Streptomyces collinus Tu 365: one gene and its partner. The protein of the gene in region 2 interacts with the protein of the main gene of each other region in a pairwise test. Links are inferred from orthologs where the notes say so. Each region holds a gene or a part of one and is shown on either strand. Other genes may lie near its edges. The genes, in order: B446_RS08670 and panC.

Region 1 (7,336 bases), 2.8 Mb from region 2 along the record:
TCAGCTTCGTCAACGACGCCGGCTTCTGGCTGGTGAAGGAGTACTTCGGGCTGAGCGTCGGTCAGACCGTCAAGACCTGGTCGATCATGGAGACCATCCTCTCGGTGGTCGGCGGCGGCCTGGTGCTGCTGCTGTCCCTGGTGGTCTAGCGACGGTACGGCGACGCGGGCCCACCCCCTCCCCGACGTGACCCCCGGCCTCTCCGAGGCCGGTCACGGAGGCCGGAGAGGGGGTGGGCCCGCTCGGCTTCCCCGCCGACGACGGGGGGACGCGAGGGCGCGCCACGGCGCGTGCGGCCCGCGGGCGGAGAAGCCGCCGGTCCCCGGACCGGCGCCCGGCCGGGCCGGCGATTCGCGGACTAGGGCCGCCACAGCGGGTGTTCGCGCTTCGCCCACTCCCGGCTCACCGAACCCGTGCGCAGGCCCCTGCGTGCCTCCGGGTCGCCCAGGGCCATGCCGATGTGGCCGGCCAGGACCACGCCGATCGTCAGGGCCAGCCAGTCGTGGACGAAGGTCGCCGAGGTGCGCCAGACCAGCGGCGCCAGGTGGGTGAACCACATCATCAGGCCGGTGCCGAGCATGACCAGCGCGGCCCCGGCGATCCAGGCGGCGTAGATCTTCTGGCCCGCGTTGAACTTGCCCGCCGGGCGGGAGGAGCGCCGTTTGTCGCGCACCAGCGCGGCCCGCAGCCACATCCGGTCGTGCGGGCCGAAGCGGTTGAGGAAGCGCAGGTCGGCGCGGAAGGCGCGGGAGGCGAGGCCCAGCAGGACGGGGACCGGCAGGGCGAGTCCGGCGCACTCGTGGACGCGGACGACCAGTTCGCGGCGCCCGACGAGCACGGCGAGCTGCGGGACGTAGAGGCAGGCCGCCGTCACGACGCACACGCCCATCAGCGCGGCCGTCGTGCGGTGCACCCACCGCTGGGCCGGGCCGAAGCGGCGGACGCGGGCGCTCGGCGGCGCCGGGGTCTCAGCTCGTAGGCTCATCGGTCCGTCCGTTCGAGCGGCCCACCCAGGCGTCCACGTCGTAGCCGAGGTTCTCCCAGTAGCCGGGCCGGACGCGATCGGTCACGGTGATGCCGGAGAGCCACTTGGCGGACTTGTAGAAGTACATGGGCGCGACGTAGAGGCGGACCGGGCCGCCGTGGTCGTGGCCGATGTCCTTGTCCTGCATGCGCAGGGCGACCAGGACGTCCGGGCGGCGGGCCTGGTCGAGGGTGAGGCTCTCGCTGTAGGTGCCGTCGAAGCAGGTGAAGCGGATGGCCCGGGCCGAGGGGCGGACGCCCGCGGCGTCCAGCAGGCGGGAGAGCCGTACGCCCTGGAAGGGGGTGCCCGGGACCCGCCAGCCGGTGACGCACTGGACGTCTCTGACCAGCCGGTTCTGCGGCATGCCCCGCAGGTCGTCCAGGGTGTAGGTGTGCGGGCGGTCGACCAGGCCGTCGACGGTGAGCCGGTAGTCGGCGGGTCCCCGGTCCGGGACGGACGCGGCGACCGAGTAGTAGCGGAAGCCGCCGCCGTTGGGCAGCAGTCCGCTCAGGCCGGTCGGGTCGCTGCCGGCGACCGCGCCCAGGATGCCTTCGAGGCCGCGTTGCAGTGCGGGCGCGGTGGCGACGCCGAGGGCGCCGAGGCCCAGGGTGCCGAGGAACACGCGGCGGCCGACGGGCCTGCCCTGCGCGCCGGGGTCCTCGGTCGGTTCGGGATTCACCTGTTCATTCGAGCACTTCCGGGGCGGTCGGTGCCAGGGAGTCGGGCGACCGGTCAGGATTCCGTAAGGAAGTCCCGGGTGCCGTGCCCGCGCAGCGCGTGGGCCCGGGCGGTGTGGAAGGCCCGCCAGGGGTCGCGGTGCGGGTAGGACCAGGGGGCCCTGGTGGCGTGGCGGCCGATGCGCCGGAAGAGGGCGGCCGCCTCGGCCGGGCGGCCGGCGCAGGACATGGCGAAGGCCAGGTGGTTGAGGTCGGTGTGGTGGCGGGGGTGCTCGTCGCGCTCCCATTCCAGCCACCAGTCGAAGGCGGCGCGCAGGACCCGGCGGGCCCGGGGCCCCGACCAGTGCCCGGAGGCGGCCGGGTCGGCGGGGGCGAGGCCGGTGGCGGCGAGGACCCGGTAGCGCTCGGCGTAGGCGACCACCGGCAGGACGGCCAGCGGGGAGTCGGCGGGGGCGTCGGCCGCCGCGCGCTCGGCGAGGTCGTACACCTCGTGGGACTCGGCCCGGCCGCCCTCGGGCCGTTCGGCGAGCCGGGCGACCAGCAGGTGGTGGGCGTGGTGGTGGTCGGGGTGGCGCTCGCGGAGTTCGGCGAAGACCCGCAGCAGTTCCTGTTCGGGGCCGAGGGTGCGGGCGAGCAGCAGCAGGCCGAGCCAGGGGGTGGGGTCGGCGGGGGCGAGGGCGGCGGCGGTGCCGCAGGCCTCGCGGGCCCGGTCGGCGTCCTCCTCGCCGCGCAGGGCCCGCTGGACCAGGGCGAGGGCGTGCAGGGTGACGGCGTCGGCGGACCCGGGCTCGGCGAGCAGCCAGTCGTGGGCCCGGGCGGCGGCGTCCGGCGCGCCGGCCAGGACGGTGACGCGGTGGCCGCGGCGGTCCCAGTCGTCGCCGGTGTGCAGCAGCAGCGAGCGGGCGGCCTGCCTCCGGCCCTGCGTGAGCGCGGCCCGGGCCGCGAGCAGTTCGGCGTCGCTGAGGGCGTCGTCCAGGGCGTCGTCCAGGGCGTCGGCGAAGGGGTCGCCGACCGCGCCGGGTAACACGCCGGAGTCGTCCGGGGCGGTGTCGCCGGACGGGGCCGTGGGGGCCCGGCGAGCGCCGAGCAGGGGCGGGAGAGGGGGCACCGCGGAACTTCCTGTTTCTCGGGCTGCCATCGACCGATCACGCACAGCAAACCCCCAGCCATGGATCGCGTCAAGCGGAACCGGAATGTTCCCGGCTTCAACCATTCTGTCGGCAGGAGCCGCCCGGGCGCGAGTGCCCTGCTCGGGGTGGTGCGGGCGCGGGACACGGCCGGAAAGCGGCCGGAACGCTGTGGCGTACGCCATGGCGCCGGGTCCGCCCGCGGCCCACCATGGCCGGACGGTCCCGCCGCGCCGGACGGTCCCGCCGCCCCGGGCGGTCCACCGCCGGGCCGGGCACCGTGGCCGGGCCGTGGGTCCGGTTCCGGGTACTCTCCGGGTCAATGCCGTCCCGGAGCGCTACAGTCGGGCCCCTACGCGTCCATGGTCCGGCCGGATGATCGAGGTACGCAGCTTGTCCGTTCTGGTTCTCCTCCTCGCCGTGAGTGCGGCCTGCTGCGTGGGCTTCGGCTTCGTGCTCCAGCAGGACGTCGCCCAGAGGGCACCGCTCGGCGACTTCCTGTCGTTCCGGCTGCTCCTGGACCTCATGCGGGTGCCGCGCTGGCTGGGCGGCATCGCCCTGATGGTGGCCGGCATGGCGCTCGGCGCCGTGGCCCTCGGCAAGGGCGAGATCTCCCTGGTGGAGCCGTTGCTCGCCACCAACCTGCTGTTCGCGCTCGCCCTGTCCCGGTACCGGACCGGCAGGTCCCTGGGCCGGCAGGGCTGGACCGGCCTCGCGCTGCTCGCGGGCGGCGTGAGCGCCTTCATCCTCGCGGGCCAACCGCGGGCGGGCAGCGCCGTCGCCGATCCGGTGCGGCACTGGCTGATCATCGGGGCGATGCTCGGCACCGCGCTGGTGCTCACCACGTACGCCAAGCGGTCCCGGCTGGAGCGGGGCCCGGTCCTGCTGGCCACCGCCGCTGGGCTGCTGTACGGCGTGCAGGACGCGCTCACCCGGGTGAGCGGCACCCGCTTCTCCGAGGGCGGCCTCGCGGGCCTGGTCACCGACTGGCAGCCGTACGGCGTGCTGGTGCTGGGCGTCACCGCGCTGGTCCTGGTGCAGAGCGCCTTCGAGACGGCCGAGCTGCGCATGTCGCTGCCCGCGCTCACGGCGGCCCAGCCGCTGGCCGGCATCCTGTGCGGGGTCGGCTTCCTCGGCGACCGGCTGCACACCGACACCGGGGCGCTGGCCTGGGAGGCGGCGGGGCTCGCCGCCATCGTCGCGGGCATCGTCCTGCTCGGCCTGCACCCGGCGATGCCCTGCGGCCCGTCCCAGCCCCGCCCCGACCACGACCTCCAGCACCGCTGAGCCCGCCGGGGGCATCTCCGGCGGCGCCTGGCCCGCCGGGCGGCATCTCCGGCGGCGCGGACCCCGGCGGGCGGCGTCTCTATCGGTGCCGAGGCCGCCGGGCCCGCCGGGCAGGGGCCGGCCTCCGGCGCCGGCGAGCCCACCGGCGGAGTGCGGGCCGTGCCTGGCCGGCCTGCTTGGATGCGGGCATGAATCCTGCTGACGAGATCCTCGACATCGTCGACGAGCACGACCGGGTCGTGGACCGGGTCCCGCGCGGCGAGGCGTACGCGCGGGGCCTGCGCCACCGGTGCGTCTTCGTCCAGGCCCGGGACGCGGCCGGGCGGCTGTTCGTGCACCGCCGCACCGCCACCAAGCTGGTCTTCCCCTCCCTCTACGACCTGTTCGTCGGCGGTGTCGTCGGCGCGGGCGAGTCCTACGACGAGGCGGCCCTGCGGGAGGCGGAGGAGGAGCTGGGCGTCACCGGCCTGCCCCGGCCGCGGCCCCTGTTCCGGTTCCTCTACGACGACGGGGCCGGGCACAGCTGGTGGTCGGCGGTGTACGAGGTGCGCTGCGAGCTGCCGGTGCGGCCCCAGGCGGAGGAGGTCGCGTGGTACGGCTTCCTGACCGAGGACGAGGTCGCACGGCGCCTGGACGAGTGGGAGTGGGTGCCGGACGGGCTGGCCGCGTACGAGCGGCTCGGGGAGTTCCGGTCGGCCGGGTGACGCCCCGGTAGGGTCCTGCGCGTGATCGAATTCGCGCGGAACGTACGGCTCTGGTTCGCCCCGGAGCAGGTACGGGACGAGGGCAGCACCCCCGACTACCGGTTCTCGCTGGCCAACGAGCGCACCTTCCTGGCCTGGCTGCGCACCGCGCTGGCGCTGATCGGCGGCGGCTTCGCGGTGGACCAGTTCCTGCCGGACCTGCGCTGGGCCTGGCGGGTGGGGCTCGCGCTGGCCCTGCTCGGCGCCGGGGTGCTGTGCTCGCTGCGCGCGGTGAACCACTGGGTGCGCTGCGAGCGGGCGATGCGGCGCGGCGAGGACCTGCCGACGTCCCGCTTCCCCGCGGTGCTCGGCCTGGTGGTCGCGGTGGTGGCCGTCGCCATGGTCGTGGTGGTGCTGGTCGGATGGGCGGGATGAGCGCGCCCAGGGCCGTCGGGGACCGCGACCCGGGGCTCCAGCCGGAGCGGACCCGGCTGGCCTGGCGCCGTACGACGCTGTCGAGCACCGTGGCCGCCGTCCTCGCCGTGCGGACCGCCCTGCACGGCGGGCCCACGGCCGGCGGGGTCACGGTGTGCGCGCTGTGCTGCGCGCTCTGGCTCGGCTTCCTGGGGGTGGCCCAGCGGCGGATCCACGCCCTGGCCTCCCGGCCCCGGCCGCCCGCGCTCGCGGGCCGGCAGGCGACGGCCGCGGTGCTGTGCGCGGTGGCCCTGGCCGTCTGCGCGGCCGCGCTGGTGGTCTGACGGTCCGGCGGGGCCGACGGGTCCACCGGCCGTCCGGCCGCCGGCCTCAGACGAAGTCCGCGGCCGACTCCATCCTCAGCAGGACGTCCCGCCACTCCGCCCCGGACAGCTGCATCGCCACCCGGCACAGGTCGAGGGGGTGCCCCGCGGCCAGGGACACGGCGATCTCCAGCACGGCCAGGTGCGGGCCCATGCTGCCTCGCTCCCGGCGGTCGTCGTCCAGCAGCTCGGGCCGTCGCAGCAGGTCCCGCAGGCGCGCCCAGTCCACCGAGGTCGGGCGGTCGTGCGGCCGCACGGCGCCCAGGTCGGGCTCCTCCGTGAAGCGGCGCAGCCAGTAGCCGCCCCGGAAGGAGGCGAGGACCACCGTCGCCTTCCGCTCCTGATGGCTGCCCACTCCCTCGACAAGCTGCCGCGCCAGGACCGTCGCCTGCGGGGCCTGCAGGACGATCAGTTCGTCGGTGCCCTGATCAATGCTCATGCCGCCACTATGAGGCGACCGGGCGGACGCGCTCCGTACGGCGCCAGCCCCCTCACGCGAACAGACCATCCGCTTTCCGTATGTCGGCACCGCGGCCCGGCCGCCGGCTCACCCGCCCGGCGGAACCGGACGGCGCCCGGCGGGCCGCCGCGCGGGCAGCGCCGTACCGTGCGCCTACGGTGGCGCCAGGAGGTGGCGATGCGGCTGGGGTTGCACGCGCTCGGCATCGGCGACGGTGCCCGTCCGGAGGTGATCCGGGCCGTGGCCGTGGCCGCGGAGGCGCACGGGTTCGCGCGGCTGTGGTGCGGTGAGCACGTGGTGCTCGTGGACGCGCCCGTCTCCCGCTACCCGTACGCGGACGACGGCCGGATCGCGGTGCCCGCGGACGCGGACTGGCTGGACCCGCTGCTCGCCCTGGCCTTCGCCGCCGCGGTCACCAGCCGGATCGAGCTGGCCACCGGTGTGCTGCTGCTGCCCGAGCACAACCCGGTCGTGGTCGCCAAGCAGGCCGCCACGCTCGACGTGCTCTCGGCCGGGCGGTTCGGCCTCGGGGTCGGGGTCGGCTGGTCGGCCGAGGAGTTCGCCGCGCTCGGGGTCCCGTTCGCCGGGCGTGGGCGGCGCACCGAGGAGTACCTGGCCGCGATGCGCGCCCTCTGGTCCGGGGACCCGGCCTCGTTCGACGGCGAGTTCACCCGCTTCGACGCGATCCGGGTCAACCCCAAGCCGCTGCGGGGCGGCCGGCTCCCGGTCGTCGTCGGCGGCAACAGCGACACCGCGCTGCGCCGCGCGGCCGGCCACGCGGACGGCTGGTACGGCTTCAACGTCCCGGCGGCGCAGGTCCGCTCGCGTGTCGGCGTCCTCGCCGAGGAGTGCGCCCGCCGCGGCCGCGCGGTGGAGGAGCTCACGATCGCCGTCGCGCTGAGCGACGGCACACCGGAGCACCTCCCGGGCCTGGCCGCGGCGGGCGTCACCGAACTCGTGGTCGTCGGCGCGCCCCCGCCCGAGCCCGCCGCGGCGGCGGCCTGGGTGGCGGACCTGGCCCGGACGTGGGTCCGCCCGGACGGACCGGCGGGGGCAGCGGATCGCTAGATCGTCTCCGCGAATCCCGTCGCCCACCCGGAGGGCGGCCTCGCGGCGTCCGGTACGTGCGCCGGGCGTGGCGGTCGCCGTGGGGCAGGCGGGACTTCCCGGACACGGCCCGGCGCGTCCCCGGCGGATCGCTTCGGCGGATCCCCGGCGGATCGCTTCGGCGGATCCCCGGCGGATCGCTTCGGCCCCTAGCCTGCGGATCGCCCGCGACGC
Region 2 (7,338 bases):
ACGCCGAGCGCCTCCACCGAGATCTCGATGCCGGGGGCGATCACCCCGCCGACGTACTCCCCGCGCGCGGAGACCGCGTCAAAGGTGGTCGCCGTGCCGAAGTCGACGACGATCGCGGGGCCGCCGTACAGCTCGTTCGCGGCGACCGCGTTGATGATGCGGTCGGCGCCGACCTCCTTGGGGTTGTCGAACTGGATCGGCACCCCCGTCTTCACGCCCGGCTCGACCAGGACCGCGGGCACGTCGCCGTAGTAGCGCCGGGTGACCTCGCGCAGCTCGTGCAGCACGGACGGGACGGTCGCGCAGATCGCGATGCCGTCGATGCCGTCGCCCAGCTCGTCCCCGAGCAGCGGGTGCATGCCCATCAGGCCCTGCAGCAGCACCGCCAGCTCGTCCGCCGTGCGGCGCGCGTCCGTGGAGATGCGCCAGTGCTCGACGATGTCCTCGCCGTCGAACAGGCCGAGCACGGTGTGCGTGTTACCGACGTCGATCGTGAGCAGCATGGCCGTTACTCCGCCTCGCGCAGGTCCAGGCCGATGTCGAGGATCGGCGAGGAGTGGGTGAGGGCGCCGACCGCCAGGAAGTCCACGCCGGTCTCGGCGTACGCGCGTGCGGTGTCGAGCGTGAGCCGGCCGGAGGCCTCCAGCAGCGCCCGGCCGGCGACGATGCCGACGGCCTCCGCGCACTCGCCGGGCGTGAAGTTGTCCAGCAGGATCAGGTCCGCGCCCGCGTCGACGACCTCGCGCAGCTGGTGCAGGGTGTCGACCTCGACCTCGATGGGAACCTCCGGGAAGGCCTCCCGCACGGCCTTGAACGCCTGCGCGACACCGCCGGCGGCCACCACGTGGTTGTCCTTCACCAGGGCGGCGTCGGAGAGCGACATGCGGTGGTTGACGCCACCGCCGCAGCGGACGGCGAACTTCTCCAGCGAGCGCAGGCCCGGCGTCGTCTTGCGGGTGTCGCGCACGCGCGCCCCGGTGCCCTCCAGCACGTCCGCCCACGCGCGCGTGGCGGTCGCGATGCCGGACAGGCGGCACAGGATGTTGAGGGCGCTGCGCTCGGCGGTGAGCAGGTCGCGCGTGCGGGTGGTCACCGAGAGCAGCTTCTGCCCGGCCTCGACCCGGTCGCCGTCCTCGACGTGCCGCTCGACCTCGAACTCGTCGGTGCAGACCACGGAGAGCACGGCCTCGGCGACCCGCAGGCCGGCCACCACGCCGGCCTCGCGCACGGTGAAGTCGCCGGTGGCGACCGCGTCCTCGGGGATGGTCGAGACGGTGGTCACGTCCACCCCGCCGTCCAGGTCCTCCTGGATGGCGACGTTGGCGATGTCCTCGACCTCGATGGGGTCGAGCCCGGCGGCGGCCAGCAGCTCGGCGAGCGCGGGGTCGAGTCCGCTCTCCAGGTACTCCTCGTCGCCCTCGGCGCCGCAGGCGCAGCCGTCGCCGCAGCCGCCGGTCGGGGCGAGGGGAAGGTCGTCGGTGCTCACGTCTGTCACTGCTCCTGGGAAAGCCGGTGGTGCCGGGTCGGGGGGAAATGCGCGCTGTCGGTGGTGTGTACGGCCAGGGACCGGTCCGGGTTGAGCCGTACGACGATGTGGCGCCGCCACGCGGTGTCGTCGCGCTCGGCGCGGTCCTCGCGCCAGTGGCAGCCGCGGGTCTCCTCGCGCAGCCGGGCGGCGGCGACCAGGACGCGGGCCACGCACAGGAGGTTGGTGGCCTCCCAGGTGTCGACGCCCGGCTCGGCGGTCTTGCCGTTCTCGTCCAGGGCGTCGCGGGCCTCGCTGTGCAGCCGCTGGAGCTGGTCGGCGGCCTTCTCCAGGGACTCCGCCGAGCGCAGCACGCCCGCGCCGTCGGTCATGGTCCGCTGGATGGCGAACCGGGCCTCGGGGGCGAGCAGCGGGTGCGCGGGCCGCTCGGGGACCGGGACCGGCGCGGGCACGCGCGCGTGCAGGCCGTTCCCGGCGTGCCCGGCGGCGATGTCGGCGGCGATCCGCTCGGCGTAGACGAGCCCTTCGAGGAGGGAGTTGGAGGCGAGCCGGTTGGCGCCGTGCACGCCGGTGCAGGCGACCTCGCCGCACGCGTACAGGCCGGGCACGGTCGTCCGGCCGCGCGCGTCGGTGCGCACGCCGCCGGAGGCGTAGTGGGCGGCCGGTGCGATCGGGATGGGTTCGGTGACCGGGTCGATGCCGTTGGCCCGGCAGGCGGCCAGGATGGTCGGGAAGCGGTGCTCCCACATGTCGGCGCCGAAGTGCCGGGCGTCGAGGAACATGTGCTCGGCGTCCTGCTCCAGCATCCGCCGCGTGATGCCCTTGGCGACGATGTCCCGGGGCGCCAGCTCGGCCAGCTCGTGCTGGCCGACCATGAAGCGCACGCCGTCGCCGTCGACCAGGTGGGCGCCCTCGCCGCGCACCGCCTCCGAGACGAGCGGCTGCTGGCCCTCGGCGTCCGCGCCGAGGAACAGCACGGTCGGGTGGAACTGGACGAACTCCAGGTCGCTGACCTCGGCTCCGGCGCGCAGCGCGAGCGCCACCCCGTCGCCGGTGGACACGGACGGGTTGGTGGTCGCGGAGAACACCTGGCCCATGCCGCCGGTCGCGAGGACGACCGCGGGCGCGTGCACGGCGCCCACGCCGTCGTGCTGGCCCTCGCCCATCACGTGCAGGGTGACGCCGGCGGTGCGGCCCTCCGCGTCCGTGAGCAGGTCCAGGACCAGCGCGTTCTCGACGGTGCGCAGTCCGCGCGCGCGGACCGCCTCCACCAGGGCGCGGGAGATCTCCGCTCCGGTCGCGTCGCCGCCCGCGTGCGCGATACGGCGCCGGTGGTGGCCGCCCTCGCGGGTGAGCTGGATGTCGCCCCCGTCGTCGGTGTCGAAGTGGGCACCGGTGGAGATGAGCCGTCGCACGGCGTCGGGGCCCTCGGTGACGAGGAGCCGCACGGCCTCCTCGTCACACAGGCCGGCGCCCGCCACCAGGGTGTCCTGGAGGTGCTGCTCGGGGGTGTCGCCGTCGCCCAGGGCGGCGGCGATGCCGCCCTGCGCCCAGCGCGTGGAGCCGTCGTCCAGACGGGCCTTGGTGACGACGACGGTCGTCAGGCCCGCGGCCTCGCAGCGCAGGGCGGCGGTCAGGCCCGCCACCCCGGAGCCGACGACGACCACGTCCGCGGAGATCGACCACCCGGGCGCGGGTGCGTGCAGTCGTATGCCTGTGCTGGTCACGAGGCGGCTCCGAGGTTTCCGAAGGTGAGGGGGATGTTGTCGATCAGCCGGGTGGTGCCCACCCGGGCGGCCACGGCGAGGACGGCCTCGCCGGTGAAGCCGTCGCCGATCTCGGTGAAGTCCGAGGGATCCACCAGGGCGAGGTAGTCCAGCTTCAGCGGGGGCTCCACGCGGCCGGCCTCGTCCAGGGCCTGGCGGGCGGCCGCGCGGACGGCCGCGGGGCCGCCGGGGGCGGCCGTGGCCACGGCGTGCGCGTCGGCTGCCGCCCGGGACTCGCCTATGGCGCTCAGCGCCTCGGCCCGCGCGTGCGTGGAGGGCACCTCACGGGCCCGGGCGCGCAGCGCCTCCTGCGCCGCGTGCCGGTCGCGCCCCGCGAACAGGGCGCGGGACAGGGCGAGGGCGGTACGGCGCTCGTCGGGCGACAGGTAGCGGTTGCGGCTGGACAGGGCGAGCCCGTCGGCCTCGCGCACGGTCGGGACGCCGACGATCTCGACGCCGAAGTTCAGGTCCCGCACCATGCGCCGGATCAGGGCGAGCTGCTGGGCGTCCTTCTGCCCGAACAGGGCCACGTCGGGGCGGCTGAGGTGCAGCAGCTTGGCGACGACGGTGAGCACACCGTCGAAGTGCCCGGGCCGCGCGGCTCCCTCCAGGCGCTCGCCCATCGGGCCCGCGGAGATCCGCACCTGGGGCTGGCCGCCGGGGTACACCTCGTCCACCGAGGGCGCGAACACCGCGTCGGCGCCCGCCTGCTCGGCGAGCTTCAGGTCGGCTTCGAGGGTGCGGGGATAGCGGTCGAGGTCCTCGCCGGCACCGAACTGGAGCGGGTTGACGAAGACGGTGACGACGACCTCGCCGTCCCGTCCGGCGATCTCGCGCGCGGCGCGGATCAGGGTGGCGTGGCCCTCGTGCAGGGCGCCCATGGTCATGACGACGGCGCGGCGGCCGTGACGCACGCGCGCGTGCAGCTCGTCGGCGGTGCTCAGCAGGGCGGTGGTCATCGGGCGTTCCCCTCGGTGCCGTCGGTGCCGTCGGTGCCTTCCGTGCCGGTGGTGCCGTCGGCCAGGACGCCGAGCAGGTCCTCGGCGAGCTCCGGCTTCAGCAGGCCGTGGGCGAGGGCGCGGTCGGCGGTGGCGCGGGCCATCGCCAGGTAGCCCGCCACGGTCCCCGGGGCGTGCCTGCGCAACTCGGTGACGTGCGCGGCGACGGTGCCCGCGTCCCCGCGCGCGACCGGGCCGGTGAGCGCCGCGTCACCGGAGCGCAGCGCGTTGTCCAGGGCGGCGCCGAGCAGCGGGCCCAGCATCCGGTCGGGGGCCGTGACCCCGGCCGTGCGCAGCAGTTCCATGGATTGGGCGACCAGGGTCACCAGGTGGTTGGCGCCCAGGGCGAGGGCCGCGTGGTAGAGCGGGCGGTTCTCCTCGCCGATCCACTCCGGCTCGCCGCCCATCTCGATGACCAGGGCCTCGGCGGCCAGGCGCAGTTCCGCGGGCGCGGTGACGCCGAAGGAGCAGCCCGCCAGGCGCTGGACGTCCACCGGGGTGCCGGTGAAGGTCATCGCCGGGTGCAGCGCCAGGGGCAGGGCGCCCGCGCGCAGGGCGGGGTCGAGCACCTTCGCGCCGTACCGCCCCGAGGTGTGCACGAGGAGCTGTCCGGGCCGGACCGCGCCGGTCTCGGCGAGGCCGGCGACCAGGCCGGGCAGGGCGTCGTCGGGGACCGTGAGCAGGACGAGGTCGGCGCGCTGGAGGACCTCGGCGGGCGGCACCAGCGGCACGTCCGGGAGCATCGTCTCGGCGCGCCTGCGGGAGGCTTCGGAGACTCCGGAGACGGCCACCGGGCGGTGTCCGGCGAGCTGGAGGGAGGCAGCCAGGGCGGGGCCCACGCGGCCGGCGCCCACGACGCCGACGGTGAGCCGCGCGGGGCGGTCCCTGAGGTCTTGCTGGTGGACTGTACTCACGCGACGGCGGCCTTCCCGTTCCAGTCCGCACTGGGTACCGGACGATTTCTCGTCATGTTAACGCTATCCGGTGCGGCGGCGGCCGGTCGTCCACAGGCTGTGGGTTTCCCCACGCCCCGCACCCCGGGGAAAATCCGCTGCCCGCGCGGGACGGGGCGGGGGATGATCCCGGCATGACTGACAAGGGTGAGCTGCACGAAGAACAGCCGGCGGGGCAGGCACGGCCGGAGCCGGCGGAGCGGCCGGCGGCGGAGCTGCTGCGGGAACGGCGCGCCGCGGCCCAGCGGCAGGCGCGGCGCACGCTGTCCCACGCCGACTGGGGCAGCACGATGCGCGAGCGCCTGGCGCACCTGACCGAGTCGGCGGCCGGGGTGTACGACCTGGACGAGCCGGCCGACATCTACGGCAACCGGGTCGTGGCCGCCCTGGAGGAGCGGGTCGCGGCGCTGCTCGGCACGGAGGCCGCCGCCTTCTTCCCGACGGGCACGATGGCCCAGCAGGTGGCCCTGCGCTGCTGGGCGGGCCGCACCGGCGACCAGGCGGTCGCGCTGCACGCCCTCGCCCATCCCGAGGTCCATGAGCGGCACGCGTTCAGCCAGGTCAGCGGTCTGCGCCCGATCCTCGTGACCGACGAGCCGCGCCAGCCGACGGCCGAGGAGATACGCGACCTCGCCGAGCCGTTCGGCACGCTGATGCTGGAACTGCCCCTCAGGGACGCCGGTTTCCTGCTGCCGTCCTGGGAGGAGCTGACCGCACTCGTCGAGGCGGCGCGGGAGCGCGACGCGGTGGTGCACTTCGACGGCGCGCGCCTGTGGGAGTGCGCCGAGCACTTCGGGCGCCCGCTGGAGGAGATCGCGGGGCTGGCCGACAGCGTCTACGTGTCGTTCTACAAGTCCCTCGGCGGGCTCGGGGGTGCCGCGCTCGCGGGTCCGCGGACGCTGGTCGAGGAGGCGAGGACCTGGCGGCACCGGTACGGCGGCATGATCTTCCAGCAGTTCCCGACCGTGCTGTCCGCGCTGGTCGGCCTGGAGCGTGAGCTGCCCCGGCTGCCGGAATACGTGCGCCACGCGCGCGTGGTGGCCGCCGCGCTGCGCGAGGGCTTCGCCGGGGCCGGGGTGGCCTGGTCGCGGGTGCACCCCGGGGTGCCGCACACCCACGAGTTCCAGGTCTGGCTGCCGTACGAGCCCGACGTGGTGGCGGAGGCGGCCGTGCGCCAGGCCGAGGAGACGTCGGTGATGCTCTTCGCGAGCGCCTGGACCGGCGCCGGGCCCGGCATCGCGTGCACCGAGGTGTCGGTGCGGGCCGCGGGCCTGGAGTGGACGGCCGACGACGTCCGCGCGGCGGTGCGGGACTTCGCGGCCCGCCTGCCGGCGGTGCCGTAGCCCAACGGTGCCGTGGCCCGACAGTGCCATAGCCCCGTGCTGCCGTGACCCAGTGGTGCCGCGACGCTGCGGTGGTGACCCTGCGGTGCCGGGTCCCCGCGGTGCCGGGATCCGCGGGCAGGCGGCCACGACCGGTTCGCGCAGGTCACGCGCCGGGCCGGGGTCCGGCGCTGTCGGTGGCCGGGTGCACGATGGGGGCATGAGCGTGACCATCGACATCACCGGGCTGGCCGCCGCCGGGGACGGCCTGGGCACCGGTGACGCCGGGAGATGGCGAAGGGTGAGCTTCACGCCCTCCCCGCTGGCGGAGCTGGGGATGGCACTGCACGCGCTCAGCGAGCCCGGCCACCACCCGCGGCTGCGCGGGTGGGCCACCGCCGTGACGGCCGGGCTGGACCCGGGCCTGGCCGACCGGCTGTGCGAGGCGGATTTCCTGTGGCGCACGACGTTCTCCGACGTCTTCGCCCCGTTCGCGGGCATCCCGGGCGGGCGCGCGCGACCGGGCGCCACGCTGGCCGAGGAGCTGGACCAGCTCGACGGGCTGACGGACCAACAGTTCGTCCACGCGGCCCTGGAGTTCACCTGCCAGCTGCGCTACGACGTGGCCGACCCGGGCCCGCTCGACGACCCCGTGATGCGCCGGCGCTCCCTGGAGCTGGCCGCCGCGCGCGGGGTCGTGCAGGAGCGGTTCACCCGGCGGCTGCTGGAGGACCCGCCGGCGGTCCGCGCCTGGTTCCGGCAGCTCCTGCTCGACTGCGATGAGGCGTTCTTCGCCGACACCTGGGCCCGGCT

Evidence for each region.
Region 1: the proteins of panC (region 2) and B446_RS08670 interact in binary tests that used the Escherichia coli proteins (3 or more experiments, as listed by UniProt). The link is inferred for Streptomyces collinus Tu 365 from one-to-one orthologs.

Annotation. Positions count from the first base shown.
Region 1 is NC_021985.1:2,048,025-2,055,360, forward strand. What follows is about bases 3,074-6,061. They hold B446_RS08670 (NUDIX hydrolase), read left to right. Parts: upstream 3,074-4,303; coding sequence 4,304-4,819; downstream 4,820-6,061. Other genes in these bases: B446_RS08665 (DMT family transporter), read left to right, coding at 3,222-4,115; B446_RS08675 (YidH family protein), read left to right, coding at 4,841-5,233; B446_RS08680 (DUF202 domain-containing protein), read left to right, coding at 5,230-5,556; B446_RS08685 (hypothetical protein), read right to left, coding at 5,603-6,034. Also shown: B446_RS08645 (GntP family permease), read left to right, coding at 1-149; B446_RS08650 (cytochrome b/b6 domain-containing protein), read right to left, coding at 359-985; B446_RS08655 (molybdopterin-dependent oxidoreductase), read right to left, coding at 969-1,703; B446_RS08660 (hypothetical protein), read right to left, coding at 1,757-2,809; B446_RS08690 (LLM class F420-dependent oxidoreductase), read left to right, coding at 6,233-7,123.
Region 2 is NC_021985.1:4,802,581-4,809,918, reverse strand. The notes cover bases 2,211-5,200. They hold panC (pantoate--beta-alanine ligase), read right to left. Parts: upstream 4,212-5,200; coding sequence 3,210-4,211; downstream 2,211-3,209. Other genes in these bases: B446_RS20865 (Rossmann-like and DUF2520 domain-containing protein), read right to left, coding at 4,208-5,164; B446_RS20875 (L-aspartate oxidase), read right to left, coding at 2,211-3,213. Outside these bases: B446_RS20885 (type III pantothenate kinase), read right to left, coding at 1-503; nadC (carboxylating nicotinate-nucleotide diphosphorylase), read right to left, coding at 509-1,486; more of B446_RS20875, read right to left, coding at 1,492-2,210; B446_RS20860 (threonine aldolase family protein), read left to right, coding at 5,338-6,546; B446_RS20855 (DUF5937 family protein), read left to right, coding at 6,746-7,338. UniProt on the Escherichia coli protein: Catalyzes the condensation of pantoate with beta-alanine in an ATP-dependent reaction via a pantoyl-adenylate intermediate.